Regions from separate parts of the Bacillus sp. GW823-FHT06A11 genome, predicted to be linked through region 4. Evidence: riboswitches for the same ligand, from Rfam matches in the RefSeq annotation. Region 4 holds a riboswitch; each other region holds the start of a gene.
The links. Region 4 has a riboswitch for S-adenosylmethionine ahead of AC1Q8L_RS17815 (M20 family metallopeptidase). Riboswitches for the same ligand answer to the same signal wherever they lie in the genome.

Region 1 (5,861 bases), on a different contig from region 4:
TAAGTTCACTTCTGTAGACTTATCTTTAACGACATTGAAGTTGATTTCTTCTAATTTTACCGTTTTAGCATCCCAATAGTTAGGATTTTTCTTCAATTGGAAACTTTGTTCGTGTTTCCAGTTATCTAATGTGAAAGCACCGTTGTAAATTAAATGATTTGTTTCTAAACCGTATTTATCGCCCTGAGACTTTAAGTACTCTTCATTAATTGGCAAGAATGTTGAGAATGTCGTTAAGCTTAAGAAGTAAGGAACAGGACGGTCTAGTTGTACTTCTAACGTTTTGTCATCAACAGCTTTGACCCCTAGTTGATCAATTGGTAATTGTTTTTGGTTTATTTGTTTCGCATTCTGTACATCGAAGAATAAGAATGCGTATTCAGCTGCTGTATCAGGATTTACGGCACGTTGCCAAGCAAAGACGAAGTCCTTTGCTGTAACAGGAGTACCGTTTGACCATTTTGAATCACGCAGATGGAATGTATATTTTGTTTTATCGGGACTAATGTCAACCGACTCAGCAACACCAGGAATCGGTTTATTATCTTCTCCCATTGCATATAAACCTTCAAAAACATTGCGCATTACATTCATGGATTCCCCATCCGTTGCTTTTGCAACATCCATTGTTGGAATTTCTGAAGCGAATGATAAGTTAATTGCTTGTTTATCAGGTACTTTATCGTTTGCTTTCGCTCCGCCTGCATTATCTTTATTTCCCCCGCAAGCAGTTAGTAATAGACTTGCCCCTAAAACAGATGCAACAACAGGTACAACTTTTTTCTTCATTGTTCGTTCCTCCCTAAATGTGTTGTTCGTAACGTCATAATGTCCATGTCTTGAAGTAGCTATAGAAGGAGATAGAACCTATTATAAATATTTGTTTATAGGTAATCAGGTGTTCTATATGTATATACATGTCGAGCTATAATCTATCGTTATATGTTTCAACTTAGTAGACATTATATTTTGATGGTGAAATATTTTGTTTCTTTGATTATTTAGAATATTAACACTGGAAAGAACTATATGTCAATAATAAAAATAGAATGTTAATTTCTTGGAATAATATATTAAAAAAGTAGATTCTCTTGTGTGAGAGAACCTGCTTTTAATATATTTTGCTAAAAAAACAATTGGTGTGGGCTAATAATAAGTGGGGATGAAGAACCCCCACTTATTACGGTTTTACTTTATTTTTCAATTTTTGCCCACTTGAAGTTTAATTGACCCGCAAAGTCTACTTGCACAATTCCTTTCACATAAGAACGTTCTAAATAAGATTCGCCTTTTTGGTAAAGAGGAGCGATAACAGAGTCTTTAAATAATATTTTCTCGGATTCTAGTAATGCTTCCCAGCGAGCTTTTTCATCACCAGCTAAAGTTGTTTTCACTTTTGCTATTGTTTCATCGAATTCCTTATTAGAGTAATGATCTAAGTTATAAGGGTTATTCGTTGTAAATAGCTCAAGGAATGTAATTGGATCCGCAAAGTCAGGGCTCCAGCCGTCAATTCCGATTTCGTAGTCACCTTTTAATAAAAGCGAAACTTGTTGCTTACGCGGTTGCGGTTTTATATTTACTGTTAATCCATCTAGATTCTTTTCTAGTTGCCCTTTTAAGAATTCACCAGTTTTCTTATCAAGGTCAGCATCACTCGTTAATAATTCTAATGTTATCTTTTCAGAACCAAGCTCTTGTTTAGCTTTTTTCCATAATTCTTGTGCAGATTTTGTATCAACTTTTGTTAAATCGCCGTTTACAGTACGGAAGTCTTTTCCTTCAGGTCCTTTTGCAAAGTTTTTTGGAACGAGACCAAATGTTGGTGTAGAGCCATCATTTAATAACGTATTTACAAAGGATTTTCTATCAATTGTTTGATCGATTGCTTGGCGTGCAGAAACGTTTTGAAGTACTTTGTTGTGTTGATTCATGCGTAAAAATTGTACGCCTACATTTGGACGTTCTTTAAAGTTAGCATCTTTTTTATATTTATCAACGAAGTCAGATGTTAGTTTTATACGATCTAATTGTTTTGACTCGAATAAATTTACTTCTGTTGATTTTTCTTTTACGACGTTAAAATTGATTTCTTCTAGTTTGACAGTATCTTTATCCCAATAAGTAGGGTTCTTCTTAAATTTAAAGCTTTGTTCGTGCTTCCAATCGCTTAGTGTAAAAGCTCCATTGTACAAGATTGTATTATCTTCTAAAGCGTACTTATCACCTTGTGCTTTAAAGAATTCCTCGTTAATTGGTAGAAATGTTGGGAACGCTGTTAAGCTAATAAAATACGGAACAGGACGCTCCAATTCTACCTCAAACGTATGGTCATCAACTGCTTTTACACCAAGTTGGTCGGCTGGAAGTTCTTTGTTGTTAATTTTTGTTGCATTTTTAATATCAAAGAATAGAAATGCATATTCAGAGGCTGTTGCTGGATCTACGGCACGTTGCCAAGCGAACACAAAATCTTTCGCTGTAACAGGAGTGCCGTTTGACCATTTTGAATCTCGCAAATGGAATGTGTATTTCGTTTTATCGCCACTTACTTCATGAGATTTTGCAACACCAGGAACAGGTTTGTTACCTTCACCAAGATTATACAAACCTTCAAATACGTTTCTCATTACTTGACCAGAATCAGTATCTGTAGCACGAGCCGTATCCATTGTTCGTATTTCAGTAGGTGAAGATAAGTTTAAAACCTGTTTACTAGGTGCCTCGTCTTTTGCATTTGCTCCGCTTGCTTCGTTTTTATAACTACCGCAACCAGTTAATAAAATACTTACTCCTACAACTGATGCAATACCGGGTACAAACTTCTTTTTCATTTGATTTTCCTCCTAAATAATTAAGTTTGGATGATGATGAGGGAAATGAAAAATAAAAAATCCCTCTTTTCATATTGAGAAAGAGGGATTTTTACGTACAAGTTATGCACCCGTATATAAACGAAGTCCCTCATTCTATCTTTCAAGCATAAAGCTTGCAGGAAGTGGCACAGTATTCAAAATGAACCTGCTGCCGAGGTTTCAAAGGGCCAGTCCCTCCACCTCTCTTGATACAATGAGTAAACGAATAAATTTTATTAATTTTTGTGTTTCTTTGATAATTCAAAATCTTACACCTTGAATAATGAAGTGTCAACCAAATGGAATATAGTTTAAATTTTCAGTTTTCTTAAACAGAAAAACCACTGCATATGGCAGTGGTTTTTCTACTAGAAGTTAAAGTTATCTGGATCTGGACCAACGCGACGATCTTCATTTAAAGCTTGAATTGCTTTCATATCATCAGCACTTAATTCAAAGTCGAAGATGTTTGCATTTTCAATAATGCGATGTTCTTTAATTGATTTAGGGATTGTTACAACTTCGTTTTGTAAATCCCAGCGTAAAATAATTTGCGCAGTTGATTTATTATATTTTGTCGCAATTTCTTGTAACGTTGGATTATCTAGTAGTTGTCCTTGCATTAATGGTGACCAAGCTTCAAGCTGGATAGTATGTTCTTTACAGAATGCATGTAGCTCTTCTTGTGCTAAACGTGGGTGGTATTCCACTTGGTTGACCATTGGCTTAATTTCAGCAATTTCAAATACGTCTTGTAAGTGGTGAATGTGGAAATTACTCACGCCGATAGCGCGAACACGGCCATCTTTATAAAGTTTTTCTAATGCTTTCCATGATTCAGTATATTTCCCTTTTACAGGCCAATGTACTAAATATAAATCTAAATATTCTAGACCTAATTTCTCTAATGTAGTTTCAAATGCTTGAAGTGTTGTTTCATATCCTTGATCGCTATTCCATACTTTTGAGGTAATAAATAATTCTTCACGTGAAACACCGGATTCACGAATCGCTTGTCCAACGCCTTCTTCATTTTGATAGATTGCTGCAGTATCGATGCTGCGGTAGCCATTTTTAATTGCTGCTTTTACAGAATCAATTACTTCTGAACCATCTTCTACTTTAAAAACACCTAAACCAAACCAAGGCATTTTTACACCGTTATGTAATGTTGTATAGTCTTTTAAACTTGTTAAAATCATATTATTTCCCCCTAGCTTTTTTGTTTGTTGCTTCTACTGCTTTTTGAATTGCCTCTGAAAAATTATATTCGTATAAAGTTTTGAGACCCTCAGCTGTGGAACCACCTGGCGTTGTTACTTGTTCGCGGAGGTTAGCTGGATTTTGCGTTTGCTCGAGCATAGAAGCAGAGCCAGAAATCATTTGAATGACAAGATGTTTTGCGGTTTCTTCATCGACTCCATAACTTTTTGTTGCTTCAATTAAGCTTTCAGCAAAGTAATAAAGGAAGGCTGGTGCACTTCCAGTAACTGCAGTAAGCTGATGAACTTCTTCCTCAGTACAAAGTTGCGAAGTACCAATACCTCTTAAAAGCAGTTGCAGGGTTTCTTGATGCATCTCGGTTACTGATTGTCCCGTTGTATATAAGGAGATAGACTTTCCAATTTCAGCAGCTGTATTAGGCATAATCCAAGCAACAGGTGTGCCTTTTGGGAGTCTAGCTTCTAAATAAGATGGTCCAATGCCAGCTGCTACTGTTACGACAAGTTGATTTGATATTAACGGAGATAGCTCAGCTAATAATTCTTCATGAGCAGAAGGTGGCATTGCTAAAACAACCGTATCAACAGATGTAATATGCTGCTTCCAATCCGTTGTAATAGACACATTATATCGCCTTTGTAATTGTTCTAACTTTTCTACGTTGCTTCGGTTAGAGATGATAATTTCTTCGATGTACTCTTTGCTTGTTTTAAGTAATCCGGAAAATATAGCTTCTGCCATACGACCAGCACCAATAAATAAAATTCGATGTTTGTTAGGCATATCCTTTATTCCTTTCTAGTAGAGATATGTTATAAAAACGATATCATCTTTAAGAGAATTTTGTAAAAAGAAAAGACTTACCGTAGATGGAATAGATAATGAGAAGGTGGAAATTCGTGGTAAAGGAAAGGGCTATTCCTTATACTGGTGATAGGGAATTTATTACACATCTGGGGAGAGATAAATATGGTTAGAAGTCCACTTTTTTTACTTGTTTCTAGTATTATTTGTGTATTAGTTGGATTGTATATTCAATCGAGTTATATTGAAATTTTCGCATCAATTATGGGGATCATTAATGTTTGGTTATTAGCGAGAGAAAAAGTATCCAACTTTTTATTTGGCATGATTACTGTTGCGGTATTTTTATACATTTTTATTACACAAGGTTTATATGCAATGGCAGTATTAGCCGCTTTTCAATTTATATTTAATGTATATGGTTGGTATTATTGGATTGCACGAAGTGGGGAGGGAGAGGTAAAAGCAACAGTTCGTTTAGATTTGAAAGGGTGGACTTTTTATATAAGTTTTATTTTAGTTGCTTGGATTGGTTGGGGTTATTATCAAGTCCGTTATTTAGAGTCAACAAGTCCATATTTAGACGCTTTAAATGCCGTATTGGGACTAGTGGCTCAATTTATGTTAAGTCGAAAAATATTAGAAAACTGGCATTTATGGATTTTATATAACGTAGTTAGCATTGTAATTTATATTTCTACTGGTTTATACGTCATGCTAATATTAGCTATTATTAATCTCTTTATATGTGTAGCTGGTTTGCTAGAGTGGAAGAGCAATTATAAGGGGCAAGAACATACAAATAATTATATCTAGAAAATAATTAGAATTAAAAAACCCCTGAAGCACATATGCTTCAGGGGTTTACTAATAGAATATAAGATTATGCTTTTGTCATACCAAGTAATACAGCGCCGCCTATAATTAAAACACTACCTAGTGCAATAAAGATCAATTGACGTTTTGTTTTCTTTTCAC
Region 2 (5,861 bases), 500 kb from region 4:
TGTACATACTCATCCGGATCTATTAAAAGAGATTTCTATTGATGCTGAAACCTCATCTGGGTTAAATGCTTTCTTTCATGTGCATGTTCAAACTTCTTTATATATATTAGAAATTACGAAACAATTATGTGAAAGTATAAATTTTGATTTCGTAATTTATGATATATTTGGCGCAGGAGAGTTAGTAAAGGAGTATTTACAAGTTCCAGGTGTAGTGTCCTCACCTATATTTTTAATTCCGCCAGAATTTTTGAAGACATTACCTTTTCATCCAAATGCAGATATGCCATTCCAACCAGAGGAAATCTCTGAAAAATTACTAAATCAGATGGAACATAAATTTGGAGTAAAACCAAAGAATAATCTTCAATTTATGAATAATAAGGGTGATGTTTGTCTCGTATACACAAGTTGTTATTTCCAACCTAATAGCGAATCGTTCGGGGAAAATAACATTTTTATTGGACCGAGTATTTCAAAGCGTAAAACAAATATAAAGTTTCCACTGGAATCACTTAAAGAAAAGAAAGTTATTTATATTTCAATGGGAACACTGCTTGAAGGACTCGAACCATTCTTTAATACTTGTATTGATACTTTTTCAGATTTTGATGGGATAGTTGTAATGGCAATTGGTGATAGAAATGATATTTCTAAAATTAAGAAAGCACCAGATAATTTTATAATTGCTCCATACGTACCTCAATCAGAAATATTAAATGAAGCAGATGTTTTTATTACACATGGCGGTATGAATAGCGTACACGATGCCATTCATTATAATGTCCCATTTGTAATAATACCGCATGATAAAGACCAGCCTATGATAGCGCAAAGACTAACTGAGCTTGAAGCGGCACATAGACTATTGAAAGAACATGTTAATGTGCACACTTTAAAAGAGGCCGTAACAGATGTTCTTTCAAATGAAAAGTATAAACATGGTATAAGAAAACTTAATGATAGCTTTTTAGAATGTGGTGGTTCAAAAGAAGCAATTGCAGTTATTGAATCTCTTTTAAATAAAGTAAAACTTTAATCGGTAGAGGTTTTACTGCCCATAAATAGCGGGATAAATAGTCGTAACTGTATACAAGCATAGAGGTTCTCACCTTTATGCTTGTATATTCTTATCCAGCAAATTGCACAGCAGTATTTGCATGTAAAAAAGTAGTATCAAAAACGGGAACAGTGAGATCATTTTGGGAGATGAGTAAAGGTATTTCAGTGCAGCCTAATAATATACCTTCAGCACCATTTTGAATTAATGATTTTGTAATTTGTAATAACTCTTCTTTAGATGTTTCTGAAATGATCCCTCTACTTAATTCATCTAATATGACATGGTGGATAAAAGTTCTTTCCTCGTCATTGGGGATAATTGTCTCAATGTTATATTTCGCTAATCGTGATTTATAGAAATCTTGCTCCATCGTTTGTTTTGTTCCTAATAGTCCGATACGTTTTATATTTTGTTCTACCATTTCTTTAGCACTTACATCACCAATGTGAAGAAGCGGGATAGATATTGCTTGTTCTACCTCCTCGGCAAATAGATGTACAGTATTTGAACACATTAATAAACATTCAGCCCCAGATTTTTCAACTTTCTTTGCAACTGTAACTAGTTCATTTTTCACTTCTTCATATTGATGGTTTTGTAATAAAGTAGTTACTTCACCAAAGTCCATACTATATAAAATTAGCTTCGCATTTTGATCGTATTGAGAGAGTGTAAGTGTATTAATATGTTTATAGTATAATGATGTAGATTCCCAACTTAATCCTCCAATCAAACCAATAACTTTCATAATGCATTCCTCCCGAAACGATTTTGAATTTATTATTTCATAATTCCGATAAGAATACAATGATTTAAATGCGCTATTTAATAAAAAATAAAAATAGTAAGAAAAGTGTTGAAATTTACATTCTTTAGTGCCATAATACGAATTACAAATTAATACTTATCCAGAGAGGTGGAGGGAACGGCCCTAAGAAACCTCAGCAACCCCTATGCAATTTTATAGGAAGGTGCTAATTCCGCAGAGGACACGATGTGTTTTTTGAAAGATAAGAGGATTCTTGAACGTGAAAGAAAATGACCTCTTATGTAAGAGGTCATTTTTTGTTGTATAGAAAGGGAGTGTCGATGCATAATTCATTTTTAAATTAAATATAGAGTAATAAAAGTTGACTAATATGAGAGGGGAATTGTCATGAACAAATTATCAACAAAGTTAGTAGTAGCAATCGGTATTGGAGCAGCATTATACGGGATATTAGGACTTTGGGGATTTTCTATTGCACCGAATACATTTATTAAACCAGCATTAGCTATATTAACTGTTTTTGGAGCATTATTTGGTCCAGTGGTAGGACTGTTAATCGGACTTATCGGTCATACCGTAACAGATACGATTGCTGGATGGGGGATTTGGTGGGGCTGGGTTATTAGTTCAGGGATTATTGGTTTTTCGATGGGTCTTATTCAAAAAAGAGTTGGTTTTAGTGTGAAAAACGGGTCGTTTAACAAGGGGCATATTTCTTATTTAGCAATTACTGGATTAGTTGGTATTGTCATTGCTATTATATTTGCTGGGGCATTCGATATTATTGTGATGGGAGAACCATTTGACAAAATTGTTATCCAAGTATTAGGAGCAACAATTTCCGATGTTATCGTTTTCTTAGTAGTTGGATTGCCACTTACAATTGGCTTGGCAAAATCTAATAAGAAACATACACATTTAAAAATTGAAAAGTAGGGATGTTAACATGAAACCAATTATTTCGTTTGAACAATTCACCGTTCAATATGGGCATGCTGCGCAGCCTACTTTAAGTGATATTACCTTTCATATATACCCTGGGGAAAAAGTACTAATTGCTGGACGAAGTGGTTCAGGAAAGTCGACATTAGCTCATTGTATAAATGGGCTAATCCCATTTTCTTACGAAGGGACTAGTACAGGTAACGTTTTAATTGCCGGTAAAGACCCGAGGGAAGGAAGTATTTTTGAACAAAGTAAGCAGGTAGGAACAATTTTGCAAGATCAAGATGCTCAATTTATTGGTCTGACAGTAGAAGAAGATGTAGCTTTTTATTTAGAAAATGAATGTGTAAAGCAAGATGACATGAAAAAGATTGTTTCGGACTCATTAAGAAAGGTGAAGATGCATACGTTTCATAAACAAAGTCCACATGAATTATCAGGAGGTCAAAAGCAAACAGTTTCTCTAGCGGGTTTATTAACAACAAATGCGGATATATTATTGTTCGATGAACCGTTAGCTAATTTAGATCCACTAAGTGCCTTACATACGATAAAACTTATGAAAGATATACATGAACAATATAATAAAACGATTGTTATTATTGAACATAGAATAGAAGAAATTTTAAACCTGGATTTAGACAAAGTTATATTAATTGATGAAGGTAAAGTCATTGCGATAGGAACACCAAAAGAAATCTTAGCGTCAAATATATTACCACGTATCGGCTTAAGAGAGCCTATTTACATCGAAGCATTAAAGAGATTACATTTTGATAGTAATAATGACGTAATATATCCAATGGAAAACCTTCAAAAAGAAAAGGTAAGCAACGTTATAAAAGAGTGGATGGAGAAACAAGTCATATTAAAAGGGAATACTAAAAACAAGGAATTACTTAAAGTGGAGAATTTATCATTTTCATACTCTAATAAACAAAAAGTATTAGAAAATGTAAACCTTTCAATATATGAAGGAGAAATTGTGGCACTGTTAGGGCATAATGGAGCAGGGAAATCAACATTAGCTCATAGTCTTATAGGCATAAACAAAATGAAAAATGGGAAAATCTTGTTAAAAGGTGAAGATATTAGTTCTTGGTCTATTCGTAAACGTGGGGAAATCATATCTTACGTGATGCAAAATCCAAATCATATGATTACACAGCCTACTGTTTTTGAAGAAGTTTCATTTACATTAACATTACATAATTTTTCTAAGGAAGAAATTAAGAATAGAGTAGAAGGAACTTTAAAAATTTGTGGTTTATATCCATTTCGTAATTGGCCAATTCAAGCACTAAGCTATGGGCAAAAAAAGAGATTAACAATCGCATCTGTATTAACAAAAAATCCTAAGCTTATCATATTAGATGAACCGACAGCGGGACAAGATTATTATCATTATAAACAATTTATGTCGTTTATTAAAAAACTAGCTAAGAAGGGTATTTCATTTATTTTTATCACTCACGATATGAATCTCGCACTAGAATATGCAGACCGTGCAGTAGTTCTACATGAAGGGAAAATTATTACGGATAATACAGTGTCTAATGTATTTGGTGATCAAGAAACGTTACAAATAGCTAACTTAAGAGAGAGTTCTTTAACCAAGCTTGTTAAATTTAGTGGGATTGCATGTCCAGAAAAATTTATTGAACTTTATTTAGAGAGTAATAGGAGGGAGGAAGGTGCATAGTACATATTTTCATCGTATGGATGGGGTAGTGAAATTGTTTTTATTTATTTTTTGTATGACGCTTACTTTTTTGTTTTTTGATTTTCGGGTGTTGCTAATATTATTTATCGTTGGGTGTATCGGACTCAGTGTTGCTAAAATTCCATTTCATAAAATTTTAATTGTTTTTAGTGTCATATTTACATTTAGTTTATTAAACTCTGTCATGATTTTATTTATTACACCAACTCATGGATCTGAATTAACTGAATCATATACTGCGTTTTTACATGTTGGATATGCAACGATTACATATGAAACATTATTTTATGCAGTTACACTTTCATTAAAGTATTTTACGTTACTACCATTTACACTTCTTTTTATATACACGACAGATCCAAGCGAATTTGTAAGTAACTTAAGTAAACTTGGTATTCATTATAAGATTACTTATGCAATAAATATTGCACTTCGTTATATTCCTGACATCCAGTCTGAGTATAAAATTATTAAACACGCGCAAGAAGCGAGAGGAGTGGCTTTTGAAAAAGGAGAAGCAAGTTTATGGGTTCGTATGAAGAACCGTGTTTTAATTTTCTGGCCGCTAATCATTCATTCTCTAGAAAGAATAGATACGGTTTCAAATGCAATGGATTTAAGAGGATTTGGAAAGAAGGATAAACGTACATGGTTTTATACAAGTAAGGCGAAACGTGAAGATTTCATCGCTTTATTTGCCGGTATTTTCATATTTATTGTTGCGGTATATTTAAAATTAAACGTATTTCAAAACTTTTGGTATCCATTTTAAAGCACTCTTTAAACGAGTGCTTTTACTTATTTTTATGTAGACATGCTCAAAAAAGGGATATACACATAATGTATAATACGAACCAGTTAAAATGATCAACTACCTATTAGTTTTCAAACCAAAAGGAGGAGAAAATATGAGTTACGGTGGTTCTTGTGGTTTTGGTGGAGGTTTCGCTTTATTAGTTGTGTTATTCATTCTATTAATAATTGTAGGATGCAGCTGCTGGGGCGGAGGATACTAATTTTTAATTAGTCTTCACAAATGTAAACTAAAAAAACATTGAAGATACTTATGTATCGAAACAAATAAAAAAGGAGCAACTATGCTCCTTTTTTATTTGTTTAAATGCGTATTCTTACTATATTTCGGGAACGTAATTGTTAAAGTCGTTCCTTTACTAATGATACTTCGGATTTTTAAACTTCCATGCATCGTCTCAATAATCTTAACAGCAACCATCGTACCTAAACCAGTTCCTTTTGTTTTTGTACTAAAATACGGTTCACCGAATCGATGTATTTGCTCCTGTGACATTCCAACTCCGCTATCTTCAATTCGTATTTCAACTTTACTATTATTGATAGAT
Region 3 (5,861 bases), on a different contig from region 4:
TGCTTTTGCTTTGTAAGCAGCTTTATCAGCCCAAGTTTGTTCAGGCATTAACACTTCGTCAGGTACACCTGGTACGTGAAGTGGAACTTCAAGACCGAAGATGTCATGTTTAGCTGTTTCAGTTTTTGCAAGTTCGCCGCTTAATGCTGCTTGAATCATTGCACGAGTATAACCTAAGTTCATACGTTTACCAACTCCGTACTCGCCGCCAGTCCAGCCAGTGTTTACTAGGAATACTTTCGCATCGTGTTTCTCGATTTTTTCACCAAGCATTTCAGCGTAGCGAGATGCATCAAGTGGTAAGAATGGTGAACCGAAGCAAGTTGAGAATGTAGCTTGCGGAGATGTAACGCCGCGCTCTGTTCCTGCTAGTTTACTAGTGTAACCACTTAAGAAATGATACATAGCTTGCTCTTTTGATAACTTACTGATTGGAGGCAATACGCCAGATGCATCAGCAGTTAAGAAAATAATTGTATTTGGGTGTCCAGCAACACTTGGCAGTACGATATTGTCGATCGCATGCATAGGGTATGCAGCACGAGTATTTTCTGTTAAAGTAGTATCGTTGTAGTCGGCGATACGCGTTTGGTCATTAATGATAACGTTTTCTAAAACAGATCCAAATTTGATTGCATCGAAAATTTGTGGTTCTTTCTCGTGAGAAAGGTTTACACATTTTGCATAGCAACCGCCTTCAATATTGAATACACCGTTATCAGACCAACCGTGCTCATCATCACCGATTAATTTACGGTTTGGATCAGCAGATAATGTTGTTTTACCTGTTCCAGATAAACCGAAGAATAGTGCTACGTCGCCTTCTTCACCTACGTTTGCAGAGCAATGCATAGAAAGGATATCTTGTTCAGGTAATAAGAAGTTCATAATAGAGAAGATTGATTTTTTCATTTCTCCAGCGTATTCTGTACCACCAATTAGTACGATACGTTTTTCGAATGAAACCATAATGAATGCTTCAGAGTTTGTACCGTCAACAGCTGGATCAGCTTTGAAATTCGGTGCAGAAACAATTGTGAACTCTGATTCATGAGTTGTTAATTCTTCTTCAGTTGGACGAATGAATAATTGATGTACAAATAAATTGTGCCATGCATATTCGTTAATAACTTGAATTGGTAGGCGGTAATTGCGGTCAGCGCCTGCAAATCCTTTGAAGACGAATAACTCTTCTTTTTCTTTTAAGTATTCTAAAACTTTAGTATATAATTTATTAAAATGTTCTTCAGAAATCGGTTGGTTCACAGCTCCCCAAGCAATTTTGTCAGCAACCGATGCTTCTTTCACAATAAATTTATCTTTAGGAGAACGTCCTGTATATTTTCCAGTTGAAGCAGAAACGGCACCAGTCGAAGTTAATTTCCCTTCATTTCGCATTAATACTTTTTCCACTAATTGCGGAACACTTAGTTGAATCTGTGCATTGCTTCCGTTCAATAATTCGTGTAAACCAATTTGGACATTCACAGTACTCATATTTATATACCATCCTTTTCATTTAATGAAATATTTCTCGTAATCCCCAACAAGAGTATAACACAATTATATAAATAATGTATACTATTTATTTCTTTTTGTTTGTGTGAATGTATTATTTCCCTATTAATATTTCATTTCAGGCGTATTGAGAAAAACTTTCAGGAAAATGTGAATATTAATTGACAAATGAATATCATTTCTTTAGTATAGGTTGGGACGGATACTCTCTTATCCCGAGCTGGCGGAGGGACAGGCCCGATGAAGCCCAGCAACCTCACTTGTATTGATAAATGCAGGTGAATAGGTGCTAAAACCTGTGCGAGGCTACAGGTCTCGAACGATAAGAGCGAAGGGCAAAAAGCAGTATGCAAGTAGCAAATTAAACCTTTCCTCTATGTAAAGTAGGAAAGGTTTTTCTGTATGCTTGTGTGGGAGAATAAATGTATGTCGCAGTTTGTGGCAAATTAAGGATGAGTTCCGTACAATATATACAATTACTGTAGGGAGGTTTACCACATGACAAAAAAACGTCATCTGTTCACATCTGAGTCTGTAACTGAAGGACATCCAGATAAAATTTGTGACCAAATTTCTGATTCAATTTTAGATGCGATCTTATCAAAAGACGCAAATGCACGTGTAGCTTGTGAAACAACTGTAACAACTGGTTTAGTATTGGTAGCGGGGGAAATTACGACTTCTACTTACGTAGATATTCCAAAAATCGTTCGTGAAACAATTCAAGGCATTGGTTACACACGCGCAAAATACGGATTCGATGCAGAAACTTGTGCTGTTTTAACATCTATCGATGAGCAGTCTGCTGACATCGCTATGGGTGTTGACCAAGCGCTAGAAGCACGCGAAGGTCAAATGACTGACGCTGAGATTGAGGCAATTGGTGCAGGAGACCAAGGTTTAATGTTTGGTTTCGCATGTAATGAAACACAAGAGTTAATGCCACTTCCAATCTCGCTTGCTCACAAATTAGCTCGCCGTTTAACTGAAGTACGTAAAGATGATACATTATCATACTTACGTCCAGATGGAAAAACGCAAGTTACAGTTGAGTATGATGAAAATGGTAAACCAGTACGTGTTGATACTATCGTAATTTCTACACAACATCACCCAGATGTTACATGGGAAGAAATCGATCGCGACTTAAAAGAGCACGTAATTAAAGCTGTAGTACCAGCAGAATTAATGGATGGAGAAACGAAATTCTTCATTAATCCAACTGGCCGCTTCGTAATTGGTGGACCACAAGGTGATGCTGGTTTAACAGGACGTAAAATCATCGTTGATACTTACGGTGGATACGCTCGCCATGGCGGCGGTGCATTCTCTGGTAAAGATGCAACAAAAGTTGACCGTTCTGCAGCATATGCAGCTCGTTATGTTGCGAAAAACATCGTAGCAGCTGGTCTTGCTGACAAAGCAGAAGTACAACTTGCATACGCAATCGGTGTAGCACAACCAGTATCAATTTCAGTTGATACATTCGGCACAGGTAAAGTATCTGAAGACGTACTAGTAGAACTAGTTCGTAACAACTTCGATCTTCGCCCAGCTGGTATTATTAAAATGCTAGACTTACGTCGCCCAATTTACAAACAAACAGCAGCTTACGGCCACTTCGGACGTACTGATGTAGATCTTTCATGGGAACGTACAGACAAAGCTGCAGCTTTAAAAGAGCAAGCTGGTCTATAATATATGAAAAAAAGCTTTGCGCGGTGAGCGCAAAGCTTTTTTTATTTCGTTTTACTTACAATTTGAATGCATGATTTGCAATATACTTCGCCTTCTAGCTCAATATACTTTTTCGTATTAGTCATGCCACTTGCTGGAAAAGGCATATGAATCCATGCCTTTTCATACGTTTGTATTTCCTTTTACATGATTTACAAAGGGTGGATTTCTTCTGGAAGATATGCAATCAACCTTTCATTTGACGTGCTTTACCTGCGCAAAAGGCACTGCTTAGTAAAAATAGTGTCGCGAATATAATGCTTACTAATGTAGCGTATGGAATTGCACCTTTTAAGGAAAAGCCGACAGTGATTGAAGCGATGAATAAGAGGATGAATGTTGTTGTTAATTTTTTATAAAGTTCCATACTATGTAGACCTCCAATTTATTTTTTAGTACAAGTTTTAAAATTGAATTCTATTATGTAGAAAATATAAAGAGTAACTAAAGATATGTAGTCTAGGAGTATAAGAAAGTGCAGTTTCCTTTTTGTGGGTTAGTATACTTATATTGTATCATGGCGCATGATTGGCTTCATACATAATTGTGTAAAGATATGTATGATAAAATGAAGAAAAGTCTTTAAGAAAGGAAAGATAAAAAATGAGTGTAACTGAACATAAAAAACAAGCTCCAAAAGAAGTGCGTTGCAAGATTGTTACGATTTCCGATACACGTACGGAAGAAACGGATAAGAGCGGACAACTATTACATGAATTGTTAAAAGAAGCGGGCCATACAGTAACCTCTTATGAAATTGTAAAAGATGATAAAGAAAGTATTCAGCAAGCAGTGTTAGCTGGTTATCATAAGGAAGATGTAGATGTTGTATTAACAAATGGCGGTACTGGTATTACGAAGCGTGATGTAACAATTGAAGCAGTGTCAGCTCTATTAGATAAAGAGATTGTCGGGTTTGGTGAGTTGTTCCGCATGATTAGTTATTTAGAAGATATCGGGAGCAGCGCAATGTTAAGTAGAGCGATTGGGGGTACAATTGGGCGCAAAGTAGTTTTCTCGATGCCAGGATCGAGCGGGGCGGTTCGCCTTGCGATGAATAAATTAATTTTACCGGAATTAGGCCATATTACATTTGAGCTACATCGCCAATGAGTAGGTGGGCTGGAATTGTATTAGCGGGCGGTATGTCGAGTAGATTTGGTGAGCCGAAAGCGTTAGCGAGCTGGCAAGGTAGTACTTTTATTGAGCATATTTTGAAAGAGATGACAAGTGCGCTCCAAGAAGTTGTAGTCATTAGTCATTCTGATATAAAAGAGCGAGTAGAGCAATTCGTACAAGTTCCTGTTATAGAAGATATCCCGCACTATAAAGGGAATGGACCGCTGGCCGGTATTGTATCAGGAATGGAATACATAGAAGCAGATTGGTATGCTATTATGCCTTGCGATGCGCCAAATGTTTCGCATGAATGGTTTACCATTTTACTGGAGCAAACGAGCAATGAATATGATGCAGTTGTACCTATTATTAATGGAAGAAAACAGCCGCTGCTTGCAGCGTATCATAACCGTGTGAAAGAAAAGATTTATGCTTTACTTCAGGAAGAGAAAAGAAGTATGGGGCAGCTTTTATCACAATGTAATGTGAAGTATGTTGCTGGAGAAGATGTACAAGCGAATACAGATTGGTTTATAAATGTAAATACAAAAGAAGAATATGTGCAGGCTCAAAAAGACCTTTCAAATGAATGAAAGGTTTTTTGATATACAGAATTGGGGAACAATTGCTGTATAAAGGTATGTGAGTAAGTTGATTTTAAGGGGAATTCTTAAAATCATTATACAGCAAAAACACTGTATAACCATATATTAATTTTTATGGGTTTTTATTACAAGTCTGTTTAGTTATGTTTATTTTTGCTATAATGAATATGGAAATAAATGATATTTCACCTTATGTATCATTCATTCAACTAAAATTTACAAGTGTGTAATAAACTCCCTTCGTTTTTTGAAGGGAGTTTTTCTGTTCAAGCAAGTAACTCTGATGCGGTATGCTGAAGGACTTCTTCATACTGGTTAAGTAAGCCGCGAAAGATCTCATCCCAGCTTTTTGATTTTGCAAAAGATGAAGCTGCTATTCCCATCTGCTCAAGTTTTTCTTCATTTTGCAATAAAGAATAAATGGATGATAGAAATGCATCCTCATTTTTAGGGGGACAAAGAATTCCCGTTTTTCCATCTGTAATAATATTTTTAACCCCGCCACTATTTGCACCAATGACAGGTGTGCCACATGCGAGTGATTCAAGTACGACATTTCCGAATGTTTCAGTAGCTGATGGAAATACCATTATGTTAGAACAAGCATATGCTTCAGCTAAATCTGCACTTTGTAAATAGCCAGTAAAAGTGACATTTGTTTGTGGAACAGCTTCACGCAAATTTGTTGCTAGAGGTCCGTCTCCTGCGATGAGCCAATGAATGTCGTTTCGAGTATGCGATGTTTTAACGATAAGGTTTTGCAACGTATCAATATCTTTTTCAGGAGCAATTCGTCCTACATAGGAAAGAACGTACTTCGCTGTAATATTATATTTTTTTCGGAATAGGTCTGTATTGTAAGCTGGATGAAAGAGTGTGCAA
Region 4 (5,861 bases):
GCTGGGATTGTTGAGTCTGTTAATAAATCAGAAGCACACCCAAACCTATTTATGTTGCAGGAACAAAGACGTATGCATGCGGATATATCGAAGTTTACGAATTCGTTTATTTATAAAAATAGAGTATACGATCATCCGTCTGTTTCAGAGCGTAAAGAACTTGCGCAATTGCAGCCGTTCGCAAATGAAGCGAGTGTTTTATTTGATACGAGCCAAATGGGAGCTTTTTCGTTAAAAGATGCTGCTTCTGGTTCCCGTTTTAACATTATGTCTGGTTTAGTAGCGATGCAAATGATGTTAATCGGATTGTTAGACGGTGTTCAGTCGATTGGTGTTGTGACACCTTACAGGGCGCAGTCACGCTTTTTATCGACGTATATTAGAGAAATGTTGCAGAGAACGAAATATCAAAACATACCAGTTTTAGCGGCGACAGTTCATAAGTTTCAAGGTTCTGAAAGAGATATGATGATCTTTGATACGGTTGACAGTTATCCGCAAGAACGACCTGGCGTGTTATTCTTTGACCATAAAAATCATCGCCTCGTCAATGTAGCAGTGACAAGGGCGAGAGGGAAGTTCATTCAATTATCAGATTGCCATTATATGCGTAAAAATCTTTCTAGAAAACAAGCGTTATCACAATTAACAGCTCATATAGAACGTCACGGAGATGTGTATGATCGCACGACATCAAGACAATTGTGGGAACGGAAAATTTCGAAACGTTTACGCTGGTTTATGGAAATGAATCTTGAAGAGCCGAAAGGGCTATTAAAAGATATTTTAGCCGCAAAACGAAAAATTATTATTTCACTGCCAAGTACGAAACAAGTAGATAAACGAGTATGGCAAGCGTTAATGCGTACAAATGCACAAATAACAGTTTATAGTGATGGACCAGTTCCGCTGAAAAATGTAAAGTTACAAAGACAAAATAAAGCATTCCCATTCTTAGTAATTGATGATGAAATCTTCTGGGCAGGCGCACCGCTTACATCTCAAATGATATTTGAAGGTAGTACGGAATTTCCGTACGTATGTGCAAGACTGCAAGCACCTGAGACAATTGGTGTATTAAAAGGATTTTTAGATATTCGGTAAATTCGGATAGGAATTCCTTGACTTTTACTTGGAATGAACTTAGAATAAAAAATAATTTAATATAATTTTATGAAAATTCTTATCACGAGAGGTGGAGGGACTGGCCCTATGATACCTCGGCAGCGGATTCGTTATGAATACTGTGCCAATTCCAGCAAGGTAACTTGAAAGATAAGAAAGAAGCTCATTTTGACTGTATATACAGAAGCCTCTTTCTATCTTTTAGAAAGAGGCTTTTTTACGTGAAAATAAAAGGAGGAAGAACAATGGGAGCGACAGGAGTAACGTCACAAAGAAAAACAATTGAAGAGAGTATCGAAAGAAATAAGGAAAAGTACATAGAAACAAGTCATGATATTCATGCGAATCCAGAGATTGGTAACCAAGAGTTTTACGCATCTAGGACGTTAAGTTTATTGCTAGGCAGTGCAGGATTTCAGTTGCAGCACAATATAGCTGGACATGAAACGGGGTTTATTGCGCGAAAAAGTTCTGGAAAACAAGGACCGGCAATTGCATTTTTAGCGGAGTACGACGCTTTACCAGGATTAGGCCATGCGTGTGGTCACAATTTAATTGGCACAATTAGCGTTGCAGCAGCAATTGCATTATCAGAAACACTTGAAGAAATTGGCGGGGAAGTTGTCGTGTTTGGTACACCAGCAGAAGAAGGTGGGCCAAATGGTAGCGCGAAATCAAGTTATGTAAAGGCAGGTTTATTTAAAGACATTGATGCGGCGCTTATGATTCATCCGAGCGGAAAAACAGCGACAACGAGTCCTTCACTAGCAGTCGATCCACTTGATTTTCATTTTTACGGAAAAACAGCTCACGCTGCAGCTTCACCAGAAGAAGGGATTAATGCATTAGATGCGGTTATTCAGCTCTATAACGGTATAAACGCACTTCGCCAACAACTTCCGTCAGACGTGAGAATTCATGGCGTCATTACAGAAGGCGGAAAAGCACCTAACATTATTCCTGACTATGCCGCGGCTAGGTTCTTCATCCGTGCAGCAACGCGAAAGAGATGCGCGGAAGTAACAGAAAAAGTAAGAAACATTGCTGAGGGAGCAGCGTTAGCAACAGGTGCAAAAGTAAAAATCCATCAATTCCAAAATGAAATCGATGAATTACTCGTAACAAAAACATATAACGATATCGTAGCGGAAGAACTAGAACTATTAGGTGAAGATGTAAATCGTAAAGAAAGAGTAGGGATTGGTTCAACCGATGCAGGAAACGTCAGCCAAGTTGTGCCGACAATTCATCCGTACATTAAAATTGGTCCAGATGACTTAATTGCGCATACGAATGAATTTAGAGAAGCAGCACGTTCAGAACTAGGAGATAAAGCATTAATTACATCGGCAAAAGCATTAGCGAATACAGCGTATCGATTAATTACAGAAGAAGGGTTGTTAGAGAAGATGAAGGAGGAGTTTAGGGAGGCACAGAGGAATCAGGGGTAAGGGGATTAAGGCGCTCTTTTCGAAGAGCAATCTAATTAATAAGTAGAGATATAAAAAGAACATTGAAAAATCAATGTTCTTTTTTGTTTGCTAGTCATTGATTTTGTTGGTTTTTCTCAAGAAAGAGAAAATTTTACTGTTAGTGAGGATAATACGTATCCCTTTATTAGAATGACAATTTCTCCTCGAACTCACTCTTTAAAACAATTAAAGGAGATGATAATCCGAATTGCATTAACGAGTCTAAAAACGCAGCGAGGGAATCCATCGAATCGCTCATGACCTTCATCATATAATTAAATTCCCCGCTAATTCGATATAAATCAGTTACTTCAGGAGCGGCATTACAATATTGGATGAAATCAGAGCATTGGCTCGTTTTAAACATGATGAATGCTTGAATGCTTTTATTAATTTTGGAAGGCTCAAATTTCGTTCGGTAAGCCGCTATAACTCCTTGATCTTCAAGTTTATTCATACGCTCCTTTACAGCAGGTTGCGTCATGGATATAATCCGTCCTATTTCTGAAACAGAAATTCTCGCATTTTCATACAACAAGTTCATAATCTTATGATCGATTTCATCCAGTTTTACTGTGTTTTGCATTGTGTAGCCTCCTTATTTTATTTTCTAAAGTAAAACGTAAGTTATAACTATAATATCATAAGTGAACGAACTGAATTACTTATAAATCTATATTTAAAATTATCGGTGTTTGCATGAAAATATAAGTGTTGGATTTTTTAAACGGAAATTTAGAAAGGATGGAAAAAATGAAGAATCTTGATGGGAAAGTAGCGTTAGTAACAGGGGCGAGTCGCGGTATTGGTCGTGCGATTGCAATGAGATTGGCAAACGACGGTGCATTAGTTGTGATTCACTACGGACGAAATAAGGCAGCTGCAGATGAAACAATTAGTGAGATTGAATCTAATGGAGGAAAAGCATTCTTAATTGAAGCAGAACTCAATTCAATTGATGGTGTCAAGAAGCTAGTAGAACAATTGAAGAATGAATTACAAGTAAGGGTTGGTACATCAGAGATTGATATTTTAGTAAACAATGCAGGGATAGGTACACAAGGAACGATTGAAAATACGACAGAAGAAGTTTTTGATGAAATTATGTCTGTAAATATTAAGGCACCGTTCTTCTTAATTCAGCAAACATTGCCGTTACTACGAGCAGAGGGGCGTATTATTAACATTTCATCAGCTGAAGTACGACTTGGTTTTACAGGCTCAATTGCATACGGCTTAAGTAAAGGTGCATTAAATACGATGACACTTCCTCTAGCTAAACATCTCGGAGAAAGAGGTATAACAGTGAATACAATTATGCCTGGATATACGAAGACAGATATTAATGCAAAATTGCTAGATGATCCGGAAATACGAAGTTTTGCTACGAATTCATCTGTGTTCGAACGAATAGGGCAAGTTGAAGATATTGCAGATGCAGTAGCATTCCTTGCTTCTGCTGATAGCCGCTGGATAACAGGGCAGATTTTAGATGTTTCTGGAGGGTTTTGTTTATAGGGGCACTACTCCATACCCATCAAGCTAATCAAGTAAATTACTAGATATGAAACGATCCTTGTTTCATATCTGGTAATTTATAGAAAGATAGGCATGCTAAAGAAGTCTATTAAAACGTGATTTTTTGGCTAGGCAACTTGAATAAGGGGGCATTTCTTTTTCTTAAGTTGATGGGTATGTATGGTGACCTCTATTAGACGATAGTGAATTAACAATTTCGGGGTTCAGTTCAACTTTATTCAAAATAAGATTTTTTTTGCAGTAAAATCAATGTTAGTGGAACTTTTTTAAACAAACTTTTTTCTAAATTAACATAAATACTTGTAATATTTAAATTAGTACTATATAGTTCTAGTTATGACAAAGGTAAAATTAATGAATCAAAAACGTGTGATTGAAGTAGCTGCAACATTATTTTTAGAAAAAGGGTTTGCTTATACAAGTATGGATGAATTAGTACGTGTAAGCAAAGTTTCAAAGTCTAATGTGTATTATCACTTTTCTAATAAGGAAGTATTATTAGAAGCGGTCGTTGATTATTGGATTGAAATGTATCAATCTGCAATTGATGACGTACTTTCTCAGAACCAATTTTTAGTTGAAGATCGTATCCAACTGTTTTTAAAGCAATTATCACAAGGAGTTCAGTCGAGAGAGTATAAGGGGAGCTGTCCATTTATTACTCTTTATATTCAAAGTCCTAAACAGGCCACGCAAATAAAAGAAAAAATAGGTCTTTTTTTTACAGGATTACAAAAGAAAGTTTCTCTATTACTTAAACAAGGGGTAGAGAATGGAGAATTTAGAAATACGATTCATATTGATGAGGTTGCATCACTTTTTATTACAAATCTTGAAGGAGCGTTATTTATTTCAGAAACATTGAAGGATGCAACTGTAATCACGAAAACAGCAGATCATTTTTTAAAATTGCTTCGATAAAAGAAGCATTTTTTTTAAATCAAATTAGTACTGATTAGTACTAAAAGGGGGATTTTATATGAGAACAGTATTTTTAACTGGTGGAACAGGCTTTATTGGACAGCAATTAGTGAAAGAATTAGCCAAAGAGGATGTTAAAATTCTTCTTTTAGTAAGGTCGAAAAGTAAAGCAATACGCCTTTTTCAAGAAAGAGGAAACTTAAAAAAGGAAGTTATGCACTTTATTGAAGGTGATTTGACGAAAATAGATTTAGGTCTAAGTGCTGAAGATAAGGAGAGGGTATTGAAAACGGATGTGATTATTCACGCAGGAGGCCCCATGGATATTCAAGCGACAAGTAAAGAGGCAGCTTCCGTATTTTTACATGGTGCCAAACATATTAGTGACTTAGCTAAAAGTATTCATCAATTGAAGGGCTTGCAACAATTTATTCATGTTGTAGGTTATATGAGTCCCTTTGATGATAAAAATAGCAAGATTGCAATTGATGTGTTTCAAGAAGGAAATAATTATTTGAAAATAAAAAATCCATATGAGAGAACAAAATTTTTAGCAGATCTTTATATCCGTCAGCAGGCATCAGCAGTAGGTTATCCGCTTTCTGTAATTAATCCGCCAACTGTAGTCGGTAGTAGTAAAACAGGGAGTACAGAGCAGATAGCAGGATTAGGTTTGCTTGTGATGAGTATGCGAAGAGGGCTCATGCCAATGATTCCTGGAGGTAAGGGATATAGGTTACCACTTATTTCAAACGATGAGCTTGCGAAGTTTATTGTGCAGGTTTTCAGATTAGAGCAACCGAC

Region 1: another riboswitch for S-adenosylmethionine. It lies ahead of AC1Q8L_RS27855 (peptide ABC transporter substrate-binding protein); the one in region 4 lies ahead of AC1Q8L_RS17815 (M20 family metallopeptidase).
Region 2: another riboswitch for S-adenosylmethionine. It lies ahead of AC1Q8L_RS15170 (ECF-type riboflavin transporter substrate-binding protein); the one in region 4 lies ahead of AC1Q8L_RS17815 (M20 family metallopeptidase).
Region 3: another riboswitch for S-adenosylmethionine. It lies ahead of metK (methionine adenosyltransferase); the one in region 4 lies ahead of AC1Q8L_RS17815 (M20 family metallopeptidase).

What each region holds. Positions count from the first base shown of each region.
Region 1 is NZ_JBXAHS010000010.1:33,780-39,640, forward strand. Features, by position in the region: gene AC1Q8L_RS27850 (peptide ABC transporter substrate-binding protein) at 1-789, opposite strand, end outside; gene AC1Q8L_RS27855 (peptide ABC transporter substrate-binding protein) at 1,194-2,834, opposite strand; SAM riboswitch class I at 2,967-3,071, opposite strand; gene AC1Q8L_RS27860 (aldo/keto reductase) at 3,224-4,057, opposite strand; gene proC (pyrroline-5-carboxylate reductase) at 4,059-4,862, opposite strand; gene pnuC (nicotinamide riboside transporter PnuC) at 5,049-5,699, shown strand; gene AC1Q8L_RS27875 (GRP family sugar transporter) at 5,767-5,861, opposite strand, start outside.
Region 2 is NZ_JBXAHS010000003.1:203,542-209,402, forward strand. Features, by position in the region: gene AC1Q8L_RS15160 (macrolide family glycosyltransferase) at 1-1,039, shown strand, start outside; gene AC1Q8L_RS15165 (aspartate/glutamate racemase family protein) at 1,131-1,811, opposite strand; SAM riboswitch class I at 1,965-2,080, shown strand; gene AC1Q8L_RS15170 (ECF-type riboflavin transporter substrate-binding protein) at 2,220-2,768, shown strand; gene AC1Q8L_RS15175 (ABC transporter ATP-binding protein) at 2,779-4,479, shown strand; gene AC1Q8L_RS15180 (energy-coupling factor transporter transmembrane component T family protein) at 4,472-5,272, shown strand; gene AC1Q8L_RS15185 (YjcZ family sporulation protein) at 5,409-5,516, shown strand; gene AC1Q8L_RS15190 (LytS/YhcK type 5TM receptor domain-containing protein) at 5,609-5,861, opposite strand, start outside.
Region 3 is NZ_JBXAHS010000002.1:58,353-64,213, forward strand. Features, by position in the region: gene pckA (phosphoenolpyruvate carboxykinase (ATP)) at 1-1,497, opposite strand, end outside; SAM riboswitch class I at 1,726-1,847, shown strand; gene metK (methionine adenosyltransferase) at 2,017-3,216, shown strand; gene AC1Q8L_RS08755 (hypothetical protein) at 3,443-3,622, opposite strand; gene AC1Q8L_RS08760 (MogA/MoaB family molybdenum cofactor biosynthesis protein) at 3,859-4,368, shown strand; gene AC1Q8L_RS08765 (molybdenum cofactor guanylyltransferase) at 4,365-4,967, shown strand; gene AC1Q8L_RS08770 (glycosyltransferase family 4 protein) at 5,246-5,861, opposite strand, start outside.
Region 4 is NZ_JBXAHS010000003.1:701,695-707,555, reverse strand. Features, by position in the region: gene AC1Q8L_RS17820 (AAA domain-containing protein) at 1-1,104, shown strand, start outside; SAM riboswitch class I at 1,181-1,282, shown strand; gene AC1Q8L_RS17815 (M20 family metallopeptidase) at 1,371-2,576, shown strand; gene AC1Q8L_RS17810 (Lrp/AsnC family transcriptional regulator) at 2,743-3,183, opposite strand; gene AC1Q8L_RS17805 (SDR family oxidoreductase) at 3,351-4,115, shown strand; gene AC1Q8L_RS17800 (TetR/AcrR family transcriptional regulator) at 4,491-5,057, shown strand; gene AC1Q8L_RS17795 (alpha/beta fold hydrolase) at 5,116-5,861, shown strand, end outside.